4 regions of the Devosia sp. FJ2-5-3 genome follow, and region 1 is predicted to be linked to each of the others. Evidence: riboswitches for the same ligand, from Rfam matches in the RefSeq annotation. Region 1 holds a riboswitch; each other region holds the start of a gene.
What was found. Region 1 has a riboswitch for cobalamin ahead of N0P34_RS16525 (CbtB-domain containing protein). Riboswitches for the same ligand answer to the same signal wherever they lie in the genome.
Positions count from the first base shown of each region.

Region 2: it holds a riboswitch for cobalamin, as region 1 does, so the genes downstream of both, nrdH (glutaredoxin-like protein NrdH) here and N0P34_RS16525 (CbtB-domain containing protein) in region 1, are expected to answer to the same signal.
Region 3: it holds a riboswitch for cobalamin, as region 1 does, so the genes downstream of both, N0P34_RS11970 ((2Fe-2S) ferredoxin domain-containing protein) here and N0P34_RS16525 (CbtB-domain containing protein) in region 1, are expected to answer to the same signal.
Region 4: it holds a riboswitch for cobalamin, as region 1 does, so the genes downstream of both, N0P34_RS14980 (ABC transporter ATP-binding protein) here and N0P34_RS16525 (CbtB-domain containing protein) in region 1, are expected to answer to the same signal.

Region 1 is NZ_CP104007.1:3,429,630-3,434,173, reverse strand. It holds gene N0P34_RS16545 (zinc ABC transporter substrate-binding protein) at 1-39, shown strand, start outside; gene N0P34_RS16540 (DMT family protein) at 61-417, opposite strand; gene N0P34_RS16535 (DUF2164 domain-containing protein) at 489-740, opposite strand; gene N0P34_RS16530 (hypothetical protein) at 845-1,495, shown strand; cobalamin riboswitch at 1,516-1,733, shown strand; gene N0P34_RS16525 (CbtB-domain containing protein) at 1,755-1,937, shown strand; gene N0P34_RS16520 (CbtA family protein) at 1,969-2,703, shown strand; gene cobW (cobalamin biosynthesis protein CobW) at 2,700-3,758, shown strand; gene N0P34_RS16510 (alkylphosphonate utilization protein) at 3,874-4,092, shown strand; gene cobN (cobaltochelatase subunit CobN) at 4,092-4,544, shown strand, end outside.
Region 2 is NZ_CP104007.1:2,477,414-2,481,957, reverse strand. It holds gene N0P34_RS12015 (sensor histidine kinase KdpD) at 1-394, shown strand, start outside; gene N0P34_RS12010 (response regulator) at 391-1,080, shown strand; gene N0P34_RS12005 (EVE domain-containing protein) at 1,169-1,612, opposite strand; gene N0P34_RS12000 (MarR family transcriptional regulator) at 1,609-2,058, opposite strand; gene N0P34_RS11995 (VOC family protein) at 2,119-2,496, shown strand; cobalamin riboswitch at 2,578-2,796, shown strand; gene nrdH (glutaredoxin-like protein NrdH) at 2,894-3,115, shown strand; gene nrdI (class Ib ribonucleoside-diphosphate reductase assembly flavoprotein NrdI) at 3,128-3,526, shown strand; gene nrdE (class 1b ribonucleoside-diphosphate reductase subunit alpha) at 3,523-4,544, shown strand, end outside.
Region 3 is NZ_CP104007.1:2,472,015-2,476,558, reverse strand. It holds gene nrdE (class 1b ribonucleoside-diphosphate reductase subunit alpha) at 1-283, shown strand, start outside; gene nrdF (class 1b ribonucleoside-diphosphate reductase subunit beta) at 298-1,272, shown strand; cobalamin riboswitch at 1,328-1,532, shown strand; gene N0P34_RS11970 ((2Fe-2S) ferredoxin domain-containing protein) at 1,631-2,386, shown strand; gene N0P34_RS11965 (PASTA domain-containing protein) at 2,550-4,544, opposite strand, start outside.
Region 4 is NZ_CP104007.1:3,106,809-3,111,352, reverse strand. It holds gene N0P34_RS14985 (polysaccharide biosynthesis tyrosine autokinase) at 1-1,934, shown strand, start outside; cobalamin riboswitch at 2,014-2,228, shown strand; gene N0P34_RS14980 (ABC transporter ATP-binding protein) at 2,334-3,176, shown strand; gene N0P34_RS14975 (ABC transporter substrate-binding protein) at 3,176-4,120, shown strand; gene N0P34_RS14970 (iron ABC transporter permease) at 4,158-4,544, shown strand, end outside.

The DNA of each region.
Region 1 (4,544 bases):
CGCGGCCTCGCCACCAGCATAGCCGAGTGCCTCAACTAATCAGGCCGGGGAACGGGGTCGCTACTTCAGCGGCCCCTTGAAAATGAAGAAGGCGCCAAGCGCGATCAGCCCGAACCCGATCCCGTGGTTCCACGTCAGTTTTTCGCCGAGATAGAACACCGCAAAGAGCACGAAGACCGAGAGGGAAATCACCTCCTGGATGGTCTTGAGCTCTGCCCCCGAATAGACGCCATAGCCGATCCGGTTGGCCGGCACCGCCAGCCAATATTCGAAAAACGCAATGCCCCAGCTGATCAGCACCACCACCCACAGCGTCGCGCCGGGGAATTTGAGGTGCCCATACCAGGCAAAGGTCATGAACAGATTGGACGCAATCAGCAGCCCGATCGGGGCCAGCGTGGCAATATTGAAGCCCAAGGCTTCCTCCTCAAGACGAGACAGCCTGCTTTAGCTGCGAAGTTCAATCGGCGGAAGTGGGTGCTTTCTGCTCAGCGCGCCTTGGTTGGCTGCTCGAGCGAAAAGATATCGTCGCTGACGTCGTCGATCTTCTTGCGCACCAGTGCCTGCGCGTCGTGCAGGCCGCGATTGTAGTAATAAGCGCCCATCTTGTCGGCGAAGAACTGCATCAGCATCTCGGCGGGAATGGCGCCGATCGACTGGTCGAGCTCGACACGAAAATAGTCCTGGATTTCGGCGACGATGGCCTTGGTTTCGTCGCGGTCGAATTTGATCGGCTTCATCGCAAAATCCTTCTTTTCAGCCAGCCTTTCATACGCTGAGTCGGAGATTGCGGGCCGTCTTTGCTTGCGACACAATGGCCGCATCCAGGGGGAGATTGATCATTATGCCTGTCCGCATCGGACTTTTGGCGCTGAGCGCCGTTCTCATTGCCGTCCTGCCCTCTGCCGCCAAGGACAAGGTAGAATCCGCTCCGGCCGAGCAATTCCTCTGCGAAGGCCTTTTTGGTGCCGACACCACCGAGGCGCGTCTCCGCGCGCATTTTGGCGCCGACAATGTGGTCACCGGCACCATCTATGGCCCGGAAGGCATTGAGATGCTCGGCACGACCATTTATCCCGACGACCCCGCGCGCAAGATGGAAATCCTATGGGCCGATGAGGAAAACCTCGCTTTTCCCAACAACATCGACCTTTCGCCCAGCCACATCGCTCCGGGCGGGGTTCAGGTGGGCATGAGCATAGACGACGTGGAAGCTCTCAATGGCCAGTCGTTCAAGCTGGGCGGCTTCTGGTGGGATTATGGCGGCTATGCCTGGATCGAAGCCGGCAATCTCCTTGAGCGGGATCCCCTTTGCCATGTCAGCTATCGCTTCTCGCCCGCCGATGACTATCCCGAAACCATCGACACCACTTCGGTTGCAGGTGACACCACCCTTGATTCCGACCTGCCGCTGCTCGACGAGATCGGCACGCGCGTCACCAATGTCAGCGTCGGTTATCCCTGGCCCGATCACATAGCCCTGCCTGAATATTGACCCCGCGCCCTCCAAGGGCGTACAGGTGATCCCGTGACGGTTCCCCGCGTGCAAGGGCACAAGGGGATCAAAAGGGAACACGGTGCGGCGTACCCATAAGGGACCAATTCCGTGGCTGCCCCCGCAACTGTAAGCGGTGCGCCCCCTCATTTCGCCACTGGTGCCCGCGGGCACCGGGAAGGCGAGGGGGCTTTATCCACCGCCAGCCAGGAGACCTGCCGACACACGCCGATCAATCCTGCGCACGGAGGGTGCCTGCATGACCACGACCACTGTTTCCTCTTCCCCGTCTTCTCTCTCGCTGTCCCAGCGCCTCATGGCCGGGCTTCTCGCCCTGTTCCTGGGTATGACGCTCCTGGTTGGCACCGGCTTTGCCGGCGATTATCGCCTGCACAATGGTGCTCACGACACGCGTCACGCCATGGGCTTCCCCTGCCACTAAGGCGGGCGCTACCAAGCTTCAGAGAGAAAAAATGTTCCGCAATCTGTTTTTCGCTGCGCTTGTCGCAGCGCTTTGTGCTGGCCTCGTCACGTCCGCATTCCAGGCCTGGCGCGTCACCCCGCTGATCTTTGCCGCCGAGGCGTTCGAGGGCGGCGAAGTAGATCATCATCACGAGGAAGAGGCCGGCGACGCGACCGCAGCAGCTGTTCCGGCCCATTCACACGACGAAGATGAGTGGATGCCCCAGGACGGCTTCGAGCGCACCGCCTATACTGTCCTCGCCAATTTCCTCATGGCCGCCGGCTATGCGCTGATCATCGGCGCGGTTTCGGTCGTCTTCAACCTGCCCATCACATTCGCCAATGGCGTCCTCTGGGGGCTGGGTGGCTTTGCCGCCTTTACCCTCGCGCCCGCTCTCGGCCTGCCGCCCGGCATGCCGGGCATGCCCGTTGCCGACACGCTTGCCCGTCAGCTCTGGTGGGCCGGCGCGGCCATCTCGACCGGCGCGGCGCTGGTGCTTGCGGCAAAAATCCGCGCGCCCTGGGCGCTGGCCGTCGCAGTCGCGCTGATCATCCTGCCCCATCTCATTCAGGCGCCGGTCGCGCCCGATGAGCCCACGAGCGTTCCCCCGCGCATGACGGCCGAATTCGTCTCCGCCGTCATCTTCAACGGCGCCCTGTTCTGGGTGGCCCTCGGCCTCGCCTTCGGCCGCATCAATGATTATCTCGCCGCTCGCGTCGGCGTTCGCACTGGAGCCCTCGCATGACCACCAAGATCCCCACCACTGTCATTACCGGCTTTCTCGGTGCCGGCAAGACCACGCTTGTGCGCCACATGCTGGCCCATGCCCCCAAGGGCAAGCGCATCGCGCTGATCATCAATGAGTTCGGCGATCTCGGTGTCGACAAGGATATCCTCGCCGGTTGCGGCGACGAGACCTGCCGCGAAGAGGATATGGTCGAGCTTTCCAACGGCTGCATCTGCTGCACCGTGGCCGATGAGTTCATTCCCACCATGCAGGCCCTCCTGGCCCGCCCCGACAAGTTCGATCACATCATCATCGAAACCTCGGGCCTCGCTCTGCCGCAGCCGCTGATCCGCGCCTTCAACTGGCCCGAGATCAAGGCCCAGGTCACCATTGATGGCGTCGTCACCGTCGCCGACGCGGCCGCGCTTGCCGAGGGCCGTTTCGCCTCCGACGAAGCCGCCGTCGATGCCCAGCGCCGCCAGGACGAAATGCTCGATCACGAAACCCCGCTGGGCGAACTCTTCGAAGATCAGCTCTCGGCCGCCGACATGATCATCATCAACAAGACTGATCTTGTTGATCCCGCAATGCTCGAAAAGGTGGAAGCCAATATCCGCGCCGAGCTGCGCCCCGGCGTCGGTATCGTCCGCGCCGCCAATGGCCATGTCGACATCACCGCGCTGCTCGGCATGGGCATGGGCTCGGAAGACGACATCGCCAACCGCCCCAGCCATCACGAGCTTGAGCACGGCGGGGAGACCCACGAGCACGACGATTTCGACAGCTTCTCGATCCACCTGCCCGCCATCGAGGGCAAGGACCAGCTGCTCGCCATCATCGCCGACACGATCAAGGCCCACGATGTGCTGCGCCTCAAAGGCTTTGCCGCTGTTCCCGGCGCCGCCGCGCGTCTGGCCATCCAGGCCGTCGGCCCCCGCGTTACGGCCTATTTCGACCGCCCGTGGAAGGCTGACGAAACCCGCCAGACCAGCCTCGTCGTCATCGGCGAAAGCCCGCTCGATCGCGCCGCGATCACCCAGAGCCTCCAGCGCGCCGCCGCTCTCGCGGCCTAGTCACGGACGCTCATGTTCATCGTCTCCCTCCCCCTAGTGGGGAGGGATCAAGGGTGGGGGTCTTTGGGACTTTCACCAAACCTGCAGTCTACGCGCTCGGTTGAAGGACCAAAAAATGACCGAAATCACCCGTGATTCCAACGGCAACGAGCTCAATGATGGCGATGCGGTCACCCTCATCAAGGATCTCAAAGTCAAGGGCACCTCTGTCGTTCTCAAGCGCGGCACATTGGTCAAGAACATCCGCCTCACCGGCGACACCGCCGAAATCGAGTGCAATGCCGAAAAGGTAAAGGGACTGGTCCTGCGCACCGAGTTCCTCAAGAAGGCCTGATGCACCTCCTCTCCGCCCAGGCCGGCGCCATCCAGCAGGAAGGCGAGGCCATCGACCTCGCCCAGCGCCCCGGCGCGCTGATCTTCGCCAGCGCTGCCGACAGCGAGTTGGCCATGCTCGCCGCCGCCGCCGACCGGGCAGGGGAAGACCAACTCCGCCTCGCCAACACGCTGCGCCTCGCCAATAATCTCTCCGTCGACATGTGGCTGGACAAGACAGTCGCCCATGCCCGCCTCGTCGTCCTCCGCCTCATCGGCGGCGTCGCCTATTTCCAATATGGCGTCGACGAAATCACCGCCCTCTGCGCCAACCGCAAAATCCCGCTCGTCCTCCTGCCGGGCGATGCCAATCCCGACCCCATTCTGCAGTCCCGCTCGACCATTCCCCCCGACGACTGGCTGGCCCTCCACCACCTCTTCGTCGCCGGCGGCCCCGACAATTCCGACGCAATC
Region 2 (4,544 bases), 950 kb from region 1:
CTTCCCGGCCGAACTGCCCAAGGTCACAATCGATCCTGCGCTGCTCGAACAGGCGGTCGTCAATATCCTCGAAAACGCCATTGCCTATTCGCCCGAGAACACCGAAATCAGCATTGCAGCCTATGAGGATCGCAAGAAGGTCATCATCAGCATCGAGGATGAAGGGAAAGGCATTCCCACCGACGAGCTGGAGCGGGTTTTCGACAAGTTCCGACGATTGGAGGAGCCAACGGATCGTGGCAAGGGCGTGGGGCTTGGCCTCTCGATTACCAAGGGCTTTATCGAAGCTATGGGCGGAACCATCGTCGCTGCCAGCCCAATCCATGGGGACAAGGGCACGCGCATGCTGATTGCGCTCGACAAATCCGAAGCCGATGTCTGGAAAGCCAAGTGAACCAACCGCTCGCACGCATTCTGGTCATCGACGATGAGCCGCAGATCCATCGCTTCCTCGGACCGGCACTCGAGGCCGTCGGCTATCACCATCGACGCGCGGACACAGGTGCACAGGGATTGCGGGAGATCGCGCAATGGAGCCCCGACGTCGTGATCCTCGACCTCGGTCTACCGGATATGGATGGCAAGGATGTGCTGGCGAAGGCGCGGGCGTTCTACGAGGGGCCAATCCTGATTTTATCGGCGCGGGACAAGGAGGGCGAAAAGATCGAAGCGCTGGAGGCCGGCGCCAATGACTATGTCGAAAAGCCCTTCGGCATCGGCGAGCTTCTGGCTCGCATAAGGGTGGCGCTACGGCCCAAGGCCGTCCTGCAATCGGTCGAGACTAAGGTCGCCTTCGGCGAGATCGAGGTCGACCTCGATATGCGCTACGTTACTCGCGCCGGCGCGCCCGTCCATTTGCCACCCAAGGAATACGCGCTGCTGACACGCCTGCTCGCGGGGAACGGCAAAGTCCTTCCACACAAGGAATTGCTGGTCGCGATATGGGGCATCGCGCACGCCGAAGACACCCAATATCTTCGCGTGGCCATCGGCCAATTGCGCCAGAAGCTGGAGCATAATCCCAGCGCGCCGATTCACATCGTCACGGAACCCGGCATCGGTTATCGGCTCAAGCGCTAGAACACAGGCGCGATGTCCGCTTTTACTGCCAATATGCCGAACGCCGACACGCCAGACGGCGCACCCTGGAGCGTTAGACGGAAAGTCGTTACAGGCGGTCCTCGAAGGCCATGCGAACACCCATCGCCTCAGCGATCAGCCGCATGTCGTCTTCCGCAAGTTGGCGTTTTGTGCCGCGCATCGCGATACCCCAATTGGGGATGTGGTCGCGGGTCAGACGGAGTTGGTCCAGAAGCGGCCTGATCGGAGCGGGTTTGGCGGCTTCAAGATAATCGACATCGACGCGAAACGGATTGAAATCCATGGCCTGCGCGGCGCGATAGGGCGCATCCGACGTAACCTGGCCGATGGTGAGAAACGCCTGAACCACGGCACCATCGCTTATGCCCTCGCGGGGGCAGTAATAGACGATCCAGTCGCCCTTTTTGAGCGATTTTACAGCAATGTGCTTGCCATGACCGAGTTGGGCAAAGCCGCCATCGCGCCCGGCGCGGGCATGTTCGGCCGATGCAACGCCCAGCCAGAAGGTCATTTTTCTTTCCCCTCAAGCGCCTCGGCGCAGCGGTGAAGAAGTTCACCCAGCAGTTTTGCCTCGTCTTTCGTCAGCCCGGCCAGCATCTGCCGCTCCACCGTCTCAGACGCCACCGCGCCGGCCTCAGCGGCGGCTTTCCCCTTTTCCGTCAGCTCCGACATGATGATCCGGCCATGCTCGGGATGGGGAGTGCGCAGGATGAAACCATCCCGCTCAAGGGTAACGAGCATGCCCAGCATGGATTGGGGTGTCACGAAGGCCGCGCGCGCCAGCGAGGCATTCGATATCTGCGGATTGTGGCCTATGGCCAGCAGAACTGCATTTTGCGCCGCCGTCACGCCTGTGCCAGCCAGCTGGGCTTCGAGGCGCTGGCGCAGTCGATGCTGGGTGATTTTCAAACTGTAGCCGATCCAGGCCTCCCCACTCGATGGGGTCATCTTGCGCATTGACATATCAGGTGCCTGATATAGATGTAAGGAACCTGATAATAGGCCGGAGAACAGAATATGACAATGCCGATCGGACCTTCCTTCATTGCCTTGCAGGTGCGCGATCTCGCGGCATCCGCCGCGTTCTACAAGAACGTTTTCGGTTTTTCGGCACAGGAGCGAAATCCGCCCGGCGCGGTCGTCTTCACGACCAAGCCGATCGCGCTGGCGCTGCGCGAACCGCTGCGGCCCCTGGCCGAAAGCGGTCCGCTCGGAACAGGTATGGTACTGTGGATCGCCTGCGAGGATGCCGACGCCTTTCACGACCAAGTCGTCGAGCGCGGCGGCACGATCTTGAGCCCGGTCAATGACGGCCCGTTCGGCCGGTTTTTTGTGGCCAACGATCCCGATGGCTACGCGCTCACCTTCCACACTGCCTCGGCTCGAATCGCCTGATTTTCCGGGCACTCGAATTTCGCAAGAACCAAATCCGCACTGCGATCAGACCTTCATATTGACACGAAGGTGGCATCCTCTACTATATGTAGTGTTCAAGGTTCCTCCGAGGCTGCTCGGAGGCTAAGATGGGAATTCGGTGCGTTGAGGCCCTGTGTCTCAACAATGCCGAAGCTGCCCCCGCAACTGTAAGCGGTGAGTTCTTCTCCTTTTTTGTGCCACTGGGTCCGCGACCTGGGAAGGCCGGGATAGAATCGCGACCCGCAAGCCAGGAGACCTGCCTCGAACAGATACGTCCACCGGCGGGGTGCCCGGTCAGGCGAACGAGCAGCTGCGTTTTGCTGCGCGTTTTTCCTGCTTTGCCTCGCCATCAGATTTGTTTGCCGAGGAAAATTCGATGCCCATTACCGTTTACAGCAAGCCCGCCTGTGTCCAGTGCACTGCCACGACCCGCGCTCTCGACCGTAAGGGGATCGCTTACACGCTTGTGGACATTTCCCAGGATGCCGACGCCTATGCCCTGGTCGAAGGCCTGGGTTATCGCCAGGTGCCGGTCGTTGTCGCCGGTGAGCGGCACTGGGCCGGATTTCGCCCTGACATGATCGGCGCCTTGAGCTGATCGAGGCGGCCGGTGGGCATCCTCGTCTACTATTCAAGCACATCCGGCACTACCCATCGCTTCTTTCAAAAGCTGGGCCTTGCCGGCCTGCGCCTGCCGGTGGATGCGGCAAGTGAGCCGCCTCTGGTGAGCGAACCCTTCGTGTTGCTGTTGCCAAGCTATGGCGGCAATGGCGGCAAGGGAGCCGTGCCCAAGCCGGTCATCCGCTTCCTCAATGTGGAAGCCAATCGCAGCCTGATCCGCGGCGTCATCGCGGCGGGCAATACCAATTTCGGCGCAGATTTCTGCCGGGCCGGCACTGTCGTCGCGCAGAAATGCTCCGTGCCTCTCCTCTATCGTTTCGAACTGCTCGGAACCGATGAGGATGTCGCCACTGTCAAAGAAGGACTCGAACGGTTTTGGACGCCCTGACACTAGACCGCACCGAAGAACGCCCCGCCACCAAAGGGCACGACCAGACGCTGGATTTCCATGCGCTCAATGCCATGCTCAACCTCTATGACGATGAGGGGCACATCCAGTTCGACAAGGACAAGCAGGCGGCGCACCAGTATTTCCTGCAGCATGTGAACCAGAACACCGTGTTCTTCCACAATTTGCGAGAGAAGCTCGAATATCTCGTCGCCGAGGGCTATTACGAGCAGTCCGTGCTCGATCAGTACAGCTTCAACTTCAAGCGCGACCTGTTCGACCACGCCTATGACAAGAAGTTCCGCTTCCCGACATTCCTCGGCGCGTTCAAATACTACACCAGCTATACGCTCAAGACCTTCGACGGGAAGCGCTATCTCGAGCGTTATGAGGACCGCGTCTGCATGGTGGCGATGGCGCTGGCCCGCGGCGAGGAAAAACTCGCCCGCGATCTCGTGGACGAAATCATGGCCGGCCGTTTCCAGCCGGCGACACCGACCTTTCTCAATGCCGGCAAGCAGCAGCGCGGCGAGCTGGTGTCGTGCTTCCTGTTGCGCGTCGAAGACAATATGGAGTCGATCGGCCGCTCGATCAATTCGGCGCTGCAATTGTCCAAGCGGGGCGGCGGGGTGGCGCTGAGCCTCACCAACATCCGCGAGATGGGCGCCCCCATCAAGCAGATCGAAAACCAGTCGTCAGGCGTGCTGCCGGTCATGAAGCTGCTCGAAGACAGCTTCTCCTATGCCAATCAGCTTGGCGCGCGTCAGGGGGCCGGCGCGGTGTACCTCCACGCCCATCACCCCGATATCCTTCGCTTCCTCGACACCAAGCGCGAAAACGCCGACGAGAAGATCCGCATCAAGACGCTGTCTCTGGGCGTCGTCATCCCCGACATCACCTTCGAATTGGCCAGGGACAACGAGGATATGTACCTGTTCTCGCCCTATGACATCGAGAAGGTCTATGGCGTACCCATGACCGAGATTTCGGTGACGGAAAAATACCGGGAAATGGTCGA
Region 3 (4,544 bases), 960 kb from region 1:
TTACCCCGCTGCCTTCATGACCAATGACAATCTGGAATACTACCAGGACGCCTATGAGATCGGCCCGGAAAAGATCATCGACACCTATGCGGCGGCCACCCAGCATGTCGATCAGGGACTGTCGCTGACCCTCTTCTTCCGCGATACCGCGACGACCCGCGATATCAACAAGGCGCAGATCTACGCCTGGAAGAAGGGCATCAAGACCATTTATTACATCCGCCTGCGCCAGCTCGCCCTTGAGGGCACTGAAGTGCAGGGCTGTGTTTCCTGCGCGCTCTGAACAGAGGTTTCGCAATGAATATCCACGTAAAGCCTCTCAGCCGCGTTCGCGCCATCAACTGGAACCGCGTGCAGGACGACAAGGACCTTGAGGTCTGGAACCGGCTGACCAGCAATTTCTGGTTGCCCGAGAAAGTGCCTCTCTCCAACGACATTCCAAGTTGGGGAACGCTCACACCTGAAGAACAGAAGCTGACGATCCGCGTCTTCACCGGCCTCACTTTGCTCGACACCATCCAGAATGGGGTAGGCGCGATCCGACTGATGGCCGACGTCCAGACGCCGCATGAAGAAGCGGTGCTGTCTAACATCTCCTTTATGGAAGCTGTCCACGCACGCTCCTACTCGTCGATCTTCTCGACGCTGTGCCTGACGCCCGATGTCGACGATGCCTATCGCTGGTCGGAGGAAAATGAGTTCCTGCAGCGCAAAGCGCAGCTGATTATGGAGCAGTATGACGGCGCCGATCCGCTGAAGAAGAAGGTGGCCTCGGTGTTTCTCGAGAGCTTCCTGTTCTATTCCGGCTTCTACCTGCCGATGTACTGGTCGAGCCGCGCCAAGCTGACCAACACTGCCGACCTCATTCGCCTCATCATCAAGGACGAGGCCGTGCATGGCTATTATATCGGCTACAAATTCCAGCGTCAGCTGGAGCTTGTCTCGGAAGAGCGTCGCCAGGAGATCAAGGATTTTGCTTTCGATTTCCTGCTCGAACTCTACGACAACGAGGCCCGCTATACCGAGGACCTCTATGATGGCGTCGGGCTCTCCGAGGACGTGAAGCAGTTCCTTCATTACAACGCCAACAAGGCGCTGATGAATCTCGGCTACGAAGCCCTGTTCCCGCCGGAAGCCTGCAAGGTGAACGCGGCCATTCTCTCGGCGCTGTCGCCCAATGCCGACGAAAACCACGACTTCTTCTCCGGCTCTGGTTCCAGCTATGTCATCGGCAAGGCGATCGCCACCGAGGATGAAGACTGGGATTTCTGATGCCGCTCCGCATGATGGCGCTGCTCTCGCTGCTTGCGCCATCATGCTCAACATGCCATCTAACTCATGCTTCGGTTCCGCCAGATTGAGCGCGGATTAAAAGGGAACACGGTGAGGATTACCCATCAGGGGCCGATCCCGTGGCTGCCCTCGCAACTGTAAGCGGCGAGCGATCGCACATGCCACTGCCTCAGGGTGGGAAGGCTGCTATCGCGTTTGAGCCGTCAGCCAGGAGACCTGCCAAAGCGAGATACCATGAAGTCGGACGAGGTGTTCCGGTAGGGGCCAGACATGACCATGCGAACGTTTCGCAGACATCGATATGTCTTTGCGTCCCCACTTGGGGAATGCCAGCTTCGTGTCACCTGATGCCATTCTATACGTCATTTCCGCTCAGAGCCTGAGCAAACGAAAACTCGCTCAACTTCGTGCCGATACCGCATCAGCAACGACCTGCGCGTCGGCACTCATCCGTATCGACGGCGAAGGTCAGAGCCTGCCAGAGGCCATGCTGGAGCTTTGTGAGGCCGGACACCTCAAGATCCTCGTGCAACCGCTTGGCTTGCCATGGTCCGAGGCGCTTTCGGTCTGGCTCTCCGGCGCACTGTCGCATTGGCAAAAGCATGACGCTCCCGAAGGGGCGACCGTGTCGATCGGAGACGACGTCGCTGCATCTGCAGCTGGCGTGAGCGCTCTGGTCGGCATCGTCGAAGCGAGTGCCAAAAATGCTCGACCGGCGTCACAGGCCAAGCCGGCATTGGGTAAGCCTGGCTGGCAAAATCCTCCCGATTTCACACATCACTTGCTGGTGTGCACGGGGGCTCGATGTCATTTCCGCGACGCCGCTTCGCTGCTCTTGCAGTTGAAAGGCGAAATCGCGCGGCAGGGCATCTCTGACAGATGCCTCACTGCTCGCACGGGCTGTCTCTATCCGTGTAATCAGGGCCCGATGGTCGCCGTCTATCCCCGCGGAGAGTGGTACCGCCTCCATGATGCCGAGAGTGTCGCGCGTTTTGTCGGCGATGTGCTGGTGGACGGGGAAACCGTCCCCGACCTGCTGATCCATACTGCCAACTCGGTCCGCGAGACGCAGGAGCTCTCTGACGAGAATTGACATTGCGGGCTTAACAAGAGGGTCAAAGCAACTCGACCGCCGGCACGGGCTCGATCTCTGATCGCGGATGGATCGACTGGGATATGACGGTATCTGGTTCATGCCGCCAACGGCTTAAAGAGGGGAAGCCGCGCGGGAACGCGTTGCGGTGGCGGGCCGTGCTTCAGCGTTGGGACAGGTTAATCACTACTGTAACCTGGCTCCCCGCCGTCACGACGCTGCCGGGAGGTGGGGAAATGGAAATCACCTGCTCGTTGAAAAATCCCGGCCGTTCCTGGTCGAATATCATCGTTACCCGCAATCCCAGGCTCTCGGCACTGAAGATGACGGCACCCATATCGTCGCCCTGTTCGACCTCTTCCTTGGTGCTCCAGGCCGGCACGGTCACGAATTCCGCATCTGGCGCAAGCGGCGGCACCTCGAGCGTTGCGCTGGCGATCATCCCCCTTGGATCGATAGTTCTGGCCGTCATGTGGAAGGATGCACCGGCATCGCGCTCGACCCAGGCGAAATACTGATTGGAGCCGCCCCAGGAGAGCTGGAAGATCGTTGGCGCTCCCGCTAGCCCCGGTTCCGGCAGCGCGGCAGTGTCCAATACGGGGATGTCGGGCAAGCCCTGAACCAGTCGCAAGCGTCTCACGGTCGCGTCACTATCGCGTATCTCGAGCACCGTCTTGAAGGGTCCCAGCGGCGTGTTCCGCCTGGGCGCCTCCGTCCGCCAACTGACAAGTGACGCAGTGGCCACCGAAAACGCCTGGTTGCCGACAAGATCGCTTGGTGCGGCCAGCGGCGGCGGGGGCACCAGCACAGACACCATGGGCGAGGAGGACGAGCGAGCCTCCACAATGCCACGCTGGTCATCCCGCTGAGACCAGACCTGCGCCCGGTAGTAATAGGGGCTCCAGTCGGGCGCGATCGCGCCGTCAACGAACTCGGCTATCCCATCCACCGCATTCGTCGCCTGCAGAACTGGACCCATGCTGTCGATATCGGCTGCCGCCGAAACACTGCGGACGCGAAAGAGCTCGACGCGCCCGGCGCCACCCGTGGCCAACTCAACCCTAATCCTGGCCTGTTGCACGGCCCCTTCCATCAGCGACACCGACAGGGACGGCGGCTCAGGAATATCCAGACGCGGCACCGCGACGGCGGCGAATTGATCGCTCTGTGCCGGCCAGTGCGACGCCATATGATTTTCAGTTTCCGCGGTGATAGCGAAAAAGTGCATGACCCTCGACCCCCGCGGCAGGTGAACGGTCATGCGCGGCTCGGCCAGCGGCGTGGTCGTAATGCGCCGGAAGCTGGTCCGATGGTTCTGGATCTCCCGGCCGCGCAACAGGCGCAAACGCTCGGTCAGGGGCTGGGCAATATCCGGTCCGGACAGGTTCAGCGCGCTCAGCAGCGCCGTCTCCGTGGCCTCATAGACATGATATCCGGCGACGTCCTCGACCGCATGCCAATTGAGATCGAAATGGCTGATCCCCATGCTGTCCGGCAGGCTGGCCCAAAGCGGCGCCTCGACAGGGTCGATGGCCGGGGTCCCGGGTGTGCGGCTGTTGTAGAGTTCGAGCTGGCGCGGTGGGCCCGGCGGGCTGATCATCCAGTCGGCGAAACGCATGTGATGAATCTGCTTCTGGCCAAATGCCCAGGCCTGCAGGACGCGCTTGCTCTGCCCCGGTCCGAACGTCTCGACCACTGGCACGGTCCAGCTGTAGAACCGCGTTCCGGGATCGCCCGGCCGCTTGTCCTGGCCGTCGCCCCAGCTCACAGGCTTCAGCGCGTGCGACAGGGCGGCGATATCATCGCCGGCCGGCTCGGGCGTTGACGCGCCGTTGAAGTCAAGCCGGCGGCTGGCCAGTATGGTGTCCGGGTCGTCGGCCCAGCTCACGTTGACCTGCATGAAGGCCGGACTGCGATCCGACCAATCCCAGCTGAAAACCACCTGGATGGCGCCGTCATCACTTTGAGTGAACGACACCAGTTCAGGTGCGCGCGCGGTCTCCGTATCGGTCGTGTAGTCGACCTGGTTCCACAGGCTCCAGCGCCCATAAAGGTCCTGTGCGGCGACATAGTAAGTGAAGGCCGCGCCGACTGGATCGGCAAACGGCTCCTCCGGTACGATGAAGCTTTCGCGCAAGATATGGTCCTGGAACGCGGA
Region 4 (4,544 bases), 320 kb from region 1:
ACAACCCCCGAATTGCCAGCGAGGTGGAGATCATGCGGTCCGCGCCCACATTCGTCAGGGTTATCGAAAGCGGCAAGCTCGACCTCGGCACGGTTTTCACCGAGCGGCCGGGAATAGCCGATCAGGTTCTCGCCTTCATTGGCTGGGGCCAACCGGAAGGCGCGGGCGAGGACAAACGCCAGTCAGATCACCTGCTGCGATTGCAGGAAGCGGTCGACATTCAGAGACGGGGCGAAACCTACATCATCGCCGTCACTGCGAAGGCCGAAACTCCTGAGGGCGCCGCACTGCTCGCCAACACTATCGTTGAGGCCTATATCGAACTCCAAAAGGAAACCAAGACGGCCACCCTTGTTGCCGCGGTCGAAACCTTGTCGCCCCAGGTTGCCAGCGCGTCTGCCGCGCTTGTGGCCCGGCGCGAGGCGATCAGTGCGTTTCTCGACGAAAACCTCTCACTCTTCGCCGCCCTGCCTGGCAATGAAGCATTGTCCGATCAGGTCAGCGTGCATGGGCAATCAGTGAATGCCGCCCGCGATCTGCGCGCCAGGATTACACGGGCGTCGCTGGAACTCGAGCAGTGGGATCTGGCGGGGCTGGCCCAAACCCTTGGCTCTGAAGTCACCGATGCCCTGGTTCGAGAGCGCAATGAATTGCTGTCCCGCGCCGCGCTGGTCCCGTTGGCCGGCGCGCAGTCTTTCGCGCTGGAGCAGGAGTTGAGCAATCTCAAGAGCCATAGTGAGGATGCCGTACGCTACGAGATTTCGCTGTTGCGGGTCCAGCTCCTGGCGCTCGAGGCGCAAATTGCGGCATTGCGCGATCAGATGTTGAAAAATCTGGACGAAGAGGCGCTCCCACAGGACGTCCAGACGCGCCTCCAGCAAATGCAGCGCTATAGCGATCTGTCGCATCGGCAATATGATCAATTGCTCGCCCGCCTCGAGGAATTGCGTCTCCAGGTCGACCTTCAGCAGGCCGATAGCCGTGTCGTCGCGGCGGCAACCCTGCCGCTCCATTCGTCCTCACGTGGCCTCCCGTTCATTATGTCCCTTGCCGCCCTTCTCGGTACCGGCCTCGGCGTGGGCGCGGCGATGTTCCGTGAAAACTATGTTGGCGGCGTCGTATCCCAGGAGCAGTTGGCGTTTTTGACTGGGAAAGAGGTGGAAACGTCCATTCCGGCGATAAGTCGATCCCGTTCCCGCAACGAGCTGGCCACATCGAGCTTGGCCGATGCGGTCATCAACACGCCTCTTTCCAGCTTTGCCGAAAGCATGCGGCGGCTCAGGCTGGGTGTCGATTTGCGTCTTCCGGCCCGAAATCCTGGGCGCGGTGGGGGCAGGGGAAGGGTCATCCTCGTCAGCTCTGCCGTGGCCGGGGAGGGCAAGACAACCACCGCCCTCGGTCTCGCGCGCACCTATGGCCTGTCCGGCCAGCGAGTGTTGCTGATCGATGGCGATCTGCGCCGCCCATCCCTGTTCATCCATTTGAATGCTGCCCCTGTGGCCGGGCTCGTCGATTATCTGACAGGCAAGCTGGCGCCCGAACGTTTTCCATCGGCAATCAAGACCGATCCGCTCAGCTCCGTGTCGGCGGTCGTCAATACCCAACCCAGTTCGGGGCCGACCGAACATCTTATCGTTGCTGAGGGTTTCCGCAGCTTGGTCTCGGCGGCGCGGGACACATTCGATGTCATCATCATCGACACACCGCCACTGACCGAGGTGGTGGACGGGGCCTATTTGATGCAGTGCGCAGACGCGGCCATCCTGCTCACGCGCTATGCCTCGACGCGCCAGCGCGACGTGCTGCGCGCACTCAGCGTGCTTGAAAATGCCCGGCCAGACATGCCGCCCGTTCTTCTCGCCATGACGCAGCATCCCGAAAGATCGGTCGTCATCAACGATCGCTACGTTTCACATTACGTCATTGTGCAATGATCCGACGGCGAGCTTTGCGCTACGCCATTGATCGGTCAGCGGCGTGCCTTTGTGCTTGACGGAGTGCACGCTGATCAATAGTTCCTCAACTGTCGTAGGTTCCCCCGCGGTGAATAGCCAACGGGGATTAAAAGGGAACACGGTGCGACGTATCCATCAGGACGCAATACCGTGGCTGCCCCCGCAACTGTAGACGGCGAGTTCTTCCGAATAAGCCACTGACCCTTGGGTCGGGAAGGTCGGAAGCGCGTTGACCCGTGAGCCAGGAGACCTGCCATCGACGCTCCTTTCAACCCGGCCGGGGTGTGCCGCGGGGAATGATGATGGCGCTTGAAGTCTATTTGAAAAAGCTCGACCTGATTCTGCCCGCATTGCGTCCCGCATATGCGGAGCAAGACGATGAGCCACGCCGCCTTTAACGCGCGACTGGAGCAATTTGGCCAGTTTCGCCGGCCTGTCCGCCCGGCAGCCTTGCACGTCGAAGGCCTCTGCTGGGGCCCCAAGGGGCATGGCGGTCTTGTCACCGACATCTCTTTCGAGCTCGCCCCCGGACGGATGCTGGCGATTGTCGGGCCCAATGGGGCCGGAAAATCCTCGCTCCTGCGCTGCCTCTACCGCTATCACCGCCCCACCTCCGGTTTGGTGCGGCTCGATGGTGAGGATATCTGGTCCATTCCGCCCCGCGATTATGCACGGCGCATAGCAACCGTGCTGCAGGAGCCGGCGGTCGATTTCGGTCTCTCCGTCGCCGAGATCGTCGAACTCGGTCTCACCCCTCATCTCGGGCGCTTTGCCAGGCCCGATTTCAGTCGGGTTGTCGACGCGCTGGCGCTGATGGGCCTCTCCGATTTTGCCTCCCGCGATTTCGCGACGCTTTCGGGCGGCGAAAAACAGCGGGTGATGATTGCCCGCGCCCTGTTGCAGGACCCGGATCTGCTCATCCTCGACGAACCGACCAATCACCTCGACATCCGCCATCAGCTCGAAGTGCTCGAGCTCTTGTCGCGGCTTGGTATCACCGTCGTCGTCTCCCTCCACGATCTCGCACTGGCCTCGTCCCATGCCGACACCGTTCTGGTGCTCGATCACGGTCGCCAGGTGCAATTGGGCGCGCCGACCGAGGCGCTGACCCCTCAATCGGTCAACCAGACCTTCGCGGTGGGTGTGGCTATCGACACCCATCCGGTGACCGGCCGCCCCCGATTTTCCTTCCACCTCGACGATGACAACGAGAACACATGATGAAACGCGCCTCCACCCTCATTGCACCGCTTCTGCTCGCCGCCACTGCGGCATCGGTCGCGGCCCATCCCGTCACCGTGACCAGCTGCGATCGCGAGGTCACCTTCGATGCCCCGCCATCGCGGGCCATTTCCAACGACGTCAATCTCACCGAGATGATGCTGGCCCTGGGGCTGTCCGATCGCATGGTCGGCTATACCGGCGTGTCCGAATGGAAGACGCTGGACGAGACCCTGCGTGCCAATGTCGATCAATTGCCGGAACTCTCCCCCGACTATCCGACGCGTGAAGTGCTGCTCGGCGCCGACGCCGACTTCTACTTCGCCGGCTGGAATTACGGGATGCGCGTTGGCGGCGAAGTCACGCCCCAATCGCTCGCCTCGTTCGGCATCGCCGTCTACGAGCTTACCGAGAGCTGCATCCACGTCATGAAGCGGCCCAAATCCTCTATCGAGGACATGTATGCCGATCTGCTCAATCTCGGCCTGATCTTTGGCGTCGAGGACAAGGCCGAAGCTTTGGTCGAGGGCTATCGCCAGGAATTGGCCGATTTCAGCGCCAATCTGTCCCATGGCGAGGCGCCTGGCGTCTTTATCTACGACTCCGGCGAGAACAAGCCCTTTACGGCTGGCCGCTACGCCATGCCCACCGCCCTGGTCGAGGCAGCCGGGGGCGTCAACATCATGGACGACGTGGAATCGAGCTGGGTCGAAATCGGCTGGGAAGCCGTCATTGAGCGCAATCCGGAGATCGTGGTCATCGTCAATTATGGCGAAGTGTCAGCGGATCAGAAGATCGCCTTCATGAAGGACAATCCCGCCTTCAAGGATATTCCGGCCGTCCGCAACGATCGTTTCGTTGTCCTTGAATATGTCGAGGCCACGCCGGGACCGCGCAATATCGCGGCCATAAAGCGGCTTGCCGCCGAATTCAACGCCAACTGAGAGAAGGGCCGGTCCCAGGCGGCCGGCCCGCTTCGTCATGTCCCATCACCATCTCGTCGCCGGCCCCCGGCATGCCATATTGCACCAGCTTCCGCTCATCCTGGCGGCGCTGGCTTTCCTGCTGGTCGCAACCATGGTGGCCGCGGTCAGCCTCGGCTCGGTGGCCATTCCGCCCGAGACGGTGTGGGGCGTTATTGCCAACCATCTCTTCCCGGGCAGCGTCGAGGTTACCTGGTCGGGTGGCCGGGACAATATTGTCTGGGAAGTGCGCCTGCCGCGCGTGATCCTCGGCGCGACCATCGGTGCCAGCCTGGCTCTCGTCGGTGCGGCGCTGCAGGCCATCACCCGCAATCAACTGGCCGATCCGCACCTTCTGGGCATTTCCTCCGGAGCAGCGCTGGGTGCCGTTATCGTCCTGCTGCAC